DNA from 2 places in the Acidovorax sp. FW305-C-20-28 genome. Region 2 is predicted to be linked to the other one. Evidence: predicted binding sites of a transcription regulator. Region 2 holds the regulator's gene; the other holds the start of a gene.

Region 1 (4,235 bases), on a different contig from region 2:
GAGCGTGAGCCGTCAGCGTATGCCGCCCACGTAGCGGGGTACCTCGACGACCGGAGCAGGCACCAGGCGCTGGCGCATCGCCTGGCTGGCGGCATCCAGCAAGGGGCGGCGCTGCGGGGCGGGCGCTGGCTCGTGCACGGCGCGGTCGAGCCGGTCGGCCCATTCCGCCAGCTCGGGCACTCCGTCCTCCAGCGCATGCTGGCGTGCGAAGCGCACGACCTCCATCGCGTATTCGGCGTTGACCGCCATCCACTCGGTGTCGGTCACACGGCCGGTCTTGCGGCGCAGCAGCACGTGCAGGTGCGCTGCGATGGCGAGTTTGTCGCTGTCCTGCATGGTGGCTTGCTCCTCATTGGCCAAGTCGTTCCCGGTGCTGTGCAATATCCAGGCCCGTCTGCTCGCTCTGCTCGTCCACGCGCAGGCCGAGCACCAGGTTGGTGATCCACAGCAGCAGCGCCGTGCCCACCAGGCTGAACAGCATCACGGCGCCCACGCCGATGGCCTGGGTCCACAGACTGCCCGCCACGCCGCCCACACTGCGGCTGGCCAGCACGCCCGTGAGCAGCGAGCCCACGATGCCGCCGATGCCGTGCACACCGAAGACATCGAGCGAGTCATCGGCGCGCAGCAGGCGCTTGAGCCCCGTCGCCCCCCAGTAGCAGGCCAGGCCCGCCACCAGGCCGATGACCACGGCCGAGCGCAGGGTGACGAAGCCGGCGGCCGGCGTGATGGCCACCAGCCCGGCCACCAGGCCCGAGCACAGACCCAGCAGGGACGGGCGTCCGCGCATGACGGCCTCGCCCAGCATCCAGGACAGCGCCCCCGCCGCAGCCGCCACATGGGTGACCGCCATGGCCAGGCCCGCCCGGCCATCGGCCGCTACGGCCGAGCCCGCGTTGAAGCCGAACCAGCCCACCCAGAGCATGCCCGCACCCACCATGGTCAGCGCCAGGCTGTAGGGCTCGAAGGGCTCGCGCCCATAGCCGCTGCGCCGCCCGAGGAACCAGGCGCACACCAGGCCGGCCACGCCCGCGTTCACGTGCACCACCGAGCCCCCGGCAAAGTCGAGCGCGCCCATCTGCGCCAGCCAGCCGCCCGGCTCCCAGACCCAGTGCGCAATGGGGGCATAGATGAACACGGTCCACAGGCTGACGAACAGCAGCATCGCGGAAAAGCGCATGCGCTCGACAAATGCGCCCACCAGCAGCGCCGCCGTGATGATGGCGAAGGTCAGCTGGAACATGGCATAGACCGATTCGGGGATGGCCGGCGCCACATGGCTCACCGCGAGCTTGCCGGCCGCCAGCTGGAAGTCCAGCCCCGTGAAGCCCATGCGCTCGGTGCCGCCCAGCCAGGCACTGCCCGGCGTGAAGGCCCAGGAGTAGCCGACCGCAAACCACAGCAGGCTGACCAGGGCCGCAATGGCCACCACGCTGGCCATGGTGTTGAGCACGTTCTTTCGGCGCACCATGCCGGCATAGAACAGGGCGATGCCCGGCAGCGTCATGAGCAGCACCAGCGCCGTCGAGGTCATCATCCAGGCGGTATCGGCGGCACTGATGCTTTCCTTGGCCACCAGGCCGGGGCGCACCAGGGGAGCGGGGGCAGCGGCAGCGGCCGATGCGGCGGTTTCGGGAGCGGGGGCCTGCGCCCAGGCTGTTGCGCTACACAGCCCGAGGCACAAGGCCACGACCGCGACGAACCCATGGATGACTGCCCGCATCTGGAAGCTCCCTTTTCGCAATTTGTTACAGCGCACAACGCACAAGGCATGCCAAGCAAAAAACCGCATTTGGGGCAGGCAGGGCCGGTCTCTGGCCGGTTTGCTCCCCCAAATGGGGGCGGGAAACCCCCAATGCACCAAGCGGGTGCCGCCGTTACAGTACCGTCACTCGAAAGCGCGCCCCGGTGTGCTGGACGAGGGGCCGAGGAGACATCCCTACAAGCACAACCGAACAAAGCACCCAGCGAGGTGCACCCCCTTTCCAGGCGCTGGCGATCCCAGCGCCTTTTTTATGCCCGCAGCGCAAGCCGTGCCGCTAGCAAAAGAGTAGCTGGCGAGGTGCGACAATCAAGGGATGGAATGGATTTTCATCACCCTCGCGTCGCTGCTCGCCGGTTTTGTCGATGCCATCGTGGGCGGGGGCGGTCTGGTCATGGTGCCGGCCCTGTTCGCAGCATTTCCCAGCGCCGCGCCCGCCACGCTGCTGGGCACCAACAAGGCGGCTGGCGTCTGGGGCACGGCCATGGCCACCTGGCAATACAGCCGCCGCGTGCAGATGCGCTGGAGCGCCCTGCTGCCCGCTGCGGCGGCCGGCTTTGCCGGCTCGTTCGTCGGGGCCTGGGCCGTCACCGTGGTATCGCCCGACTTCCTGCGCCGGTTGCTGCCACTGGTACTGCTGGCCGTGCTGGCCTATACGTTGGCCAAGAAAGACATGGGCCGGCACCATGCCCCCCGCTTCCACGGCAGCGCCGAAACCGTGGCCGCCTGCCTGGTCGGCCTGGCCATCGGCTTCTATGACGGCTTCTTCGGCCCGGGCACGGGCAGTTTCTTCGTCTTCCTGTTCGTGCGCTGGCTGGGCTACGACTTTCTCAACGCCTCGGCCTCGGCCAAGCTGCTCAACACGGCCACCAACGTGGCGGCCATCGCCCTGTTCGCGGCCAAGGGCCATGTCTGGTGGCACTTTGCGGTCACGCTGGCGGTGGCCAATGTGGTGGGCAGCCTGATCGGCACGCACATGGCGCTCAAGCATGGTGCGGGCTTCGTGCGGGGCATCTTCATCGTGGTGGTCGGGGCCCTGATCCTCAAGACCGGTTACGACGCTTTCCTGCGCTGAAGCGACTGAAAAGAAGCACGCACGCGCGTGTACCAGCGCGGCAGCGGGTTGGGGAGCCGCCTCTAAAACCTGTTGTGAATTGGCACACAACCGGCTTCGCGCGCCATTTCGCGGTGGCGCCGGGAAAATTGCCTTCCCTATAATCGTGAACATTTCGTGACGCCAGACCTCGCAATCCGCGATGGCAGGCGCCGCATTCCCCCTCGTCTCCGGCCTGCTTACCCGCATGCCGGATTTTTTGTACCTGAAATACCCCGTACAGGATCCATCCCATGCAATTGTTCAAGGCTGTAGCCACCGCCCTCGCGCTCTGCGCCGCCTTCTCCGCCCAGGCCCGGACCCTGGACGAGGTGAAGAAGGACGGCAAGATCCTCATCGCGACCGAAGGACAGTTCGCACCCTTCAACTTCTTCAACGGCACCACGCTGACCGGCTTCGAAGTCGAGACGGCCGAACTCGTGGCCAAGAAGATGGGCCTCACGATCCAGTGGAAGACCCTGGGCTTCGACGCCCTGCTGACCGGCCTGCGCCAGGACCGCTGGGATCTGGTGATCGCCTCGCACGGCATCACCGAAGAGCGCGCCAAGGCCGTGACCTTCACCGAGCCCCACTACTGCTCGGGCGGCATGATCATCGCGATGGACCCGGCCATCAAGAGCGCCAAGGACCTGGCCGGCAAGGTGGTGGCCGTGCAGACCGGCACCAGCTACCTGGAGAACGTGCAGAAGGTCTCGTCGATCAAGGAGATGAAGAACTTCCCCACCGACGTGGATGCCCGCAGCGCCCTGAACTCGCGCCGCGTGGACGTCTGGGTGACCGACCGCTTCGTGGCCAAGGCCGTGGCCGAGAAGAACCCCGGCGCCGGCTTCAAGCTCGGCGACATGCTGTTCATCGAGCGCATCGCCGCCGCCGTGGCCAAGGGCAACAGCTCGCTGGCCGCCGGCTGGAACAAGGCACTGGCCGAAGTGATGGCCGACGGCAGCTACGCCGCCCTGTCCAAGAAGTACTTCAACGAAGACGTCCGCTGCACGAACTGACCCCAGGTCCTGAACGGGGTTTCCCATGCTCACTGCCCTTTGGCCCGAGCGCTGGTCTCGCCAGCAGCGCAGCAACGCCACGCTCGTCTCGGCCGTCGTCCTGATGGTCCTGGCGCTGGCGCTGCTGGGCAAATTGCTCTCCTTCCTGCCCGATCCCATCGGGCCCAACGCCCAGGCCTTCTCTGACGGCGCACGCACCACGCTGTGGCTCACCCTGGTGAGCGGCAGCCTGGGCCTGGTGCTCGGCACCGGTGCCGCACTGGCGCGCACCTCGCGCTTCGTGGCCGTGCGCTGGGTGGCCAGCTTCTACATCTGGGTCATCCGCGGCACGCCGCTGCTGGTGCAGATCCTGTTCGTCTAC
Region 2 (4,235 bases):
CCTGGTGCAGGCGGGCGCTGCCCGGGCCAAACCCAAGGCCGTCGAAAGCGATCTGCCCCTCCAGGACCTGGGCGCCCCGGGCAAGACGGGCTACTACTTCTCGGCCACCGACCGCGCGCCCGAACCCGATGGCTACAAGCACCTGACCCAGGGGGTGCTGGGCATGAACGAGCTGCGCGTGACCTTCACGGTGCTGGTCAACGGCGCACCGCAGGAGCCCACGGCCCAGGCTCTGGAATTGCTGCGCTCGCTGCGGCGTGCGCCGGCGACGAAGGCGCCCTGACCATGGCTCTGCCTGCCGTCCTCGGCACCGTGATGGTCTATGCACGCGACATGCAGCGCAGCGCCGCCTTCTACCGCGCGCACTTCGGGTTCGAGACCACGGGCGAGGTGGTGGTGGAGGGCTTGATCGAGCTGCACGCCCCCGGTGGCGGGGCTGGCATCCTCATCCACCAGGCGGCCAAAAGCGTGAAGCTCGGGCAGGCAGGGGTCAAGCTGTGCTTCCATGTGCCGGAAGTGGAGGCCTTCAAGGCCCAGGCGCTGGCGCAGGGGCTGGAGTTCGGACCCACGCACCAGGCCAAGGGCTATGCCTTCGCCAATGCCAAGGACCCGGACGGCAATGCCGTCAGCATCTCCAGCCGCGCCTTCCGCAACCTGCCCTGATCAGAGCGCTTTGCGCAGGTTGGCGGGTGCGATCTTGAGCGCTTCGCGGTACTTGGCCACGGTGCGGCGTGCGCATTCGATACCCTGCTCCTTGAGCATCTCGGCGATCTGGCTGTCCGACAGCGGCTTGGCCGGGCTTTCGGCCGCGACGAACTGCTTGATGAGCGCACGCACGGCCGTGCTCGATGCATTGCCGCCCGTCTCCGTACCCAGGCCCGAGCCGAAGAAGTACTTGAGCTCGTAGGTGCCGATGGGCGTGGCCATGTACTTGGCCGTGGTCACCCGGCTGATGGTGGACTCGTGCAGGCCCAGCTCGTCGGCAATGTCGCGCAGCACCAGCGGGCGCATGGCCAGCTCGCCATGGGTGAAGAAGCTCTTTTGCCGCTCCACGATGGCGCGCGAGACGCGCAGGATGGTGTCAAAGCGCTGCTGGATGTTCTTGATGAACCAGCGCGCCTCCTGCAGCCGCTGCTGCATGGCCTGGTGGCCCTCGCCGCCCTTGTGGCCGCGCAGGGCGCCGGCGTAGATGTCGTGCACGCGCAGGCGCGGCATCACGTCGGGGTTCAGCGCCACGATGAAATTGTGCTGGCCGTCGCGGCCGTTGGCGCGCCCGGCCTTGCGCACGATGACGTCGGGCACGATGATGTTGCGCTCCACATCGACGAACTTGCGGCCCGGGCGCGGCTCCAGCCGGGCGATCAGGGCCATGGCGGCGCGTGTGCGCTCCTCGCCGTCGCCGCACAGCTGGGTCAGGCGGCGGATGTCGCGGCGTGCCAGCATCTCCAGCGGCTGCTGGCACACGCGCAGCGCGGTCTGCACGGTGTCGGGGTCGGCATCGCTGTCCTCGTCGGCCGCCAGGGCCGAGAGCTGCAGCGTGAGGCATTCGCCCAGGTTGCGGGCGCCCACGCCCACGGGCTCCAAGCTCTGCAGCAGGCGCAGGGCCACGGTGAAGCGGTGCACCAGTTCCTCGATCTGCTCCAGATCGTCGGGGCCGGCCAGGGCGATGGCCAGCTCTTCCAGGGGCTCTTCGAGGTAGCCATCGTCGTTGAGCGATTCGATCAGGAAGCGCAGTGCGGCGCTGTCCACCTCGGACAGGCGCAGCGACAGGGCCTGGCGGTGCAGAAAGGCGGTCAGCGATTCGTGCGAGCGGGCCAGCTCGGTGGCATCGGCCTCGTCGCCTTCGCCATCGTTGCGGTTGCGGGCCGGCGCATCGCCGCCCCACTCGGCATCGTTGGGGGACACATCCACTGTGCCATCCCCGCTCCAGTCGGGCTCGTCGCTGGCGCTGCTGCCCAGTTCCCCATCGCCCTGGGGCGTGTCGGCCACGGACTCGCTCGGCGTGCTGCTGCCCGGGGCGTTGGAGTAGACCGCATCGTCGGAGCTGTACTCATCGGGCTGGGCCGGCGCATCGGCCGTGTCCACGCCGAACTCCTCGCGCGGCGCCTCGTCGGCATTGCGTTCGAGGAACGGATTTTCGTCGAGCATCTGCTCGACCTCCTGGCCCAGCTCCAGCGTGGACAGCTGCAGCAGCCGGATCGATTGCTGCAGCTGCGGCGTGAGCGCCAGGTGCTGCGATACGCGCAGCGACAGGCCGGGCTTCATCGCGCGTCCTTCCGGGACTGCAGCGAAGGCGGGTGGGCAAAGGGCGTCCGTTCCATCGTGGGGCTACATGCGGAAGTGTTCACCCAGGTAGACCCGGCGCACTTCGGCGTTGTCGACGATCTCGGACGGGGTTCCCTGGGCCAGCACGTGGCCGTCGCTGATGATGAAGGCGTGGTCGCAGATGCCCAGCGTCTCACGCACGTTGTGGTCGGTGATGAGCACGCCGATGCCGCGTGCCTTCAGGAAGCCGATGATGCGCTGGATCTCGATCACCGCGATGGGGTCGATGCCGGCAAACGGCTCGTCCAGCAGGATGAAGCGCGGCTGCGTGGCCAGCGCACGGGCGATCTCCACGCGGCGGCGCTCGCCGCCCGACAGGGCCAGTGCGGGCGAGGCACGCAGGTGCTCCACGCGCAGCTCGGTCAGCAGGGCCGTGAGGCGCTCCTCGATCACGGCACGCGCCAGGGGCTGGCCGTCCTCGCCGCGCTGCAGCTCGAGCACGGCGCGCACGTTTTCCTCGACCGTGAGCTTGCGAAAGATCGAGGCTTCCTGCGGCAGGTAGGACAGGCCCAGGCGCGAGCGCCGGTGGATGGGCATGTGGGCCACCGAATGGCCGTCGATGCGGATATCGCCGGCATCGCTGCGCACCAGGCCCACGATCATGTAGAACGAGGTGGTCTTGCCCGCGCCGTTGGGGCCGAGCAGCCCGACGACCTCGCCCTTTTGCACGACCAGCGAAACGTCCTTGACGACCTTGCGGCTGCCATAGGATTTTTCGAGGTGGTGCACCTCCAGCCGGCTTTCCGCCGGGGACGCGGCGACGGTGTTCACGGCAGCCTCGCTCACTTGGCGCCGCCGAGGGTGCTGCTGGGGCGCAGGGTGGTGCCGGAGGCCGGTGCGGCCGGTGCCGCGGCACCGGCCGGGGTTTCCTTGGGCGACAGGATGGCGCGCACGCGGCCACCGGGTGCGGGCGCGTCGCCCGCGGCATTGGTGCTGCTGCGTGGCTTGGCATCCACGGTGAACACGTCGGTCAGGTTGTTGTAGACGATGACCTGGCCGGTGATCTCATCGGTCAGCGTGGATTCGCGGAAGCGCCGCAGTTCCGCACGGGTGATGAACTTCACATTGTCGGCGCGGCCGTCGTATTCGATGACCTCGCTCTCGCCTTCGATGAACTCGTCGGGCGCGCCTGGCAGGGTGTCGCGCTTCTGGCGGAAGAAGGCGCGCTTGCCCGGCTCGGCGGTGACCACGCCGAACTGGTAGCCGTCCGCGTCCTGGCGCACGTCGAGCCGCGCACCGCGCAACACGATGGTGCCCTTGGTCATGACCACCCGGCCAGTGAACACGCTGGTCTGCTTGAGCTCATCGTGGCGCAGTGCGTCGGCCTCGATGTTCATGGGCTTGTTGCGGTCGGCCTTTTCGGCATGGGCCGCGGTCTGGACGACAGCCAGGGCCGCGAGGAGGAGGGTCGGGAGGATGCGGTAGTTCATAGGGCACGAATCTTGCAGATCATTGTAGCCACCCGTGGCGACACCCCATGAAAAAAGCCCGCATGTGCGGGCTTGGGTCGGCAGCAGGAGGTCGTCCCGCCAGGCCAGGGTCAGGCCTTGCGCGCCACACCCGCCAGTTGATCCACCACCTGCAGCACCACGGACATGCTGCCCGCCATCGTGCCGTCGGTGTAGTAGCGGCCGGCCACACCCATCGAGGGCACGCCTTCCACGCCGTAGGCGTCCTGCAGCTGCGAAGCACGGCGCACCTGGTTGGAGACCGTGAACGAGCTGTAGATTTCCTTGAACTTGGCCACGTCCACGCCCTGCGTGGCGATCCAGGCCATGATCTCCTCGTCCTTGGCGAGCTTGACCTTCTCGACGTGGATGGCGCGGAAGACCCGGGCATGCAGTTCGCCGACCTTGCCCATGCCTTCGAGCGTGTAGTACAGCTTTTGCAGCGGCACAAAGCTGGCATTG

What was found. The regulator sigma-54, encoded in region 2, starts transcription at its own class of promoters, with help from an activator protein. The targets are predictions, from matches to a motif close to TGGCANGNAANCTGCTTT.
Region 1: a site for sigma-54 is predicted at 1,760-1,777, ahead of AC3WOH_RS18680 (ammonium transporter). Genes of this name have one in related genera too.

Annotation. Positions count from the first base shown of each region.
Region 1 covers NZ_JBYSYM010000016.1:34,730-38,964, forward strand. Annotated here, with positions in the region: gene AC3WOH_RS18670 (GMC family oxidoreductase) at 1-8, shown strand, start outside; gene AC3WOH_RS18675 (hypothetical protein) at 13-336, opposite strand; gene AC3WOH_RS18680 (ammonium transporter) at 350-1,723, opposite strand; gene AC3WOH_RS18685 (sulfite exporter TauE/SafE family protein) at 2,079-2,837, shown strand; gene AC3WOH_RS18690 (ABC transporter substrate-binding protein) at 3,110-3,874, shown strand; gene AC3WOH_RS18695 (amino acid ABC transporter permease) at 3,900-4,235, shown strand, end outside.
Region 2 covers NZ_JBYSYM010000004.1:30,963-35,197, reverse strand. Annotated here, with positions in the region: gene AC3WOH_RS06625 (hypothetical protein) at 1-283, shown strand, start outside; gene AC3WOH_RS06620 (VOC family protein) at 286-663, shown strand; gene AC3WOH_RS06615 (RNA polymerase factor sigma-54) at 664-2,265, opposite strand; gene lptB (LPS export ABC transporter ATP-binding protein) at 2,329-3,096, opposite strand; gene lptA (lipopolysaccharide transport periplasmic protein LptA) at 3,108-3,755, opposite strand; gene AC3WOH_RS06600 (thiol:disulfide interchange protein DsbA/DsbL) at 3,866-4,235, opposite strand, start outside.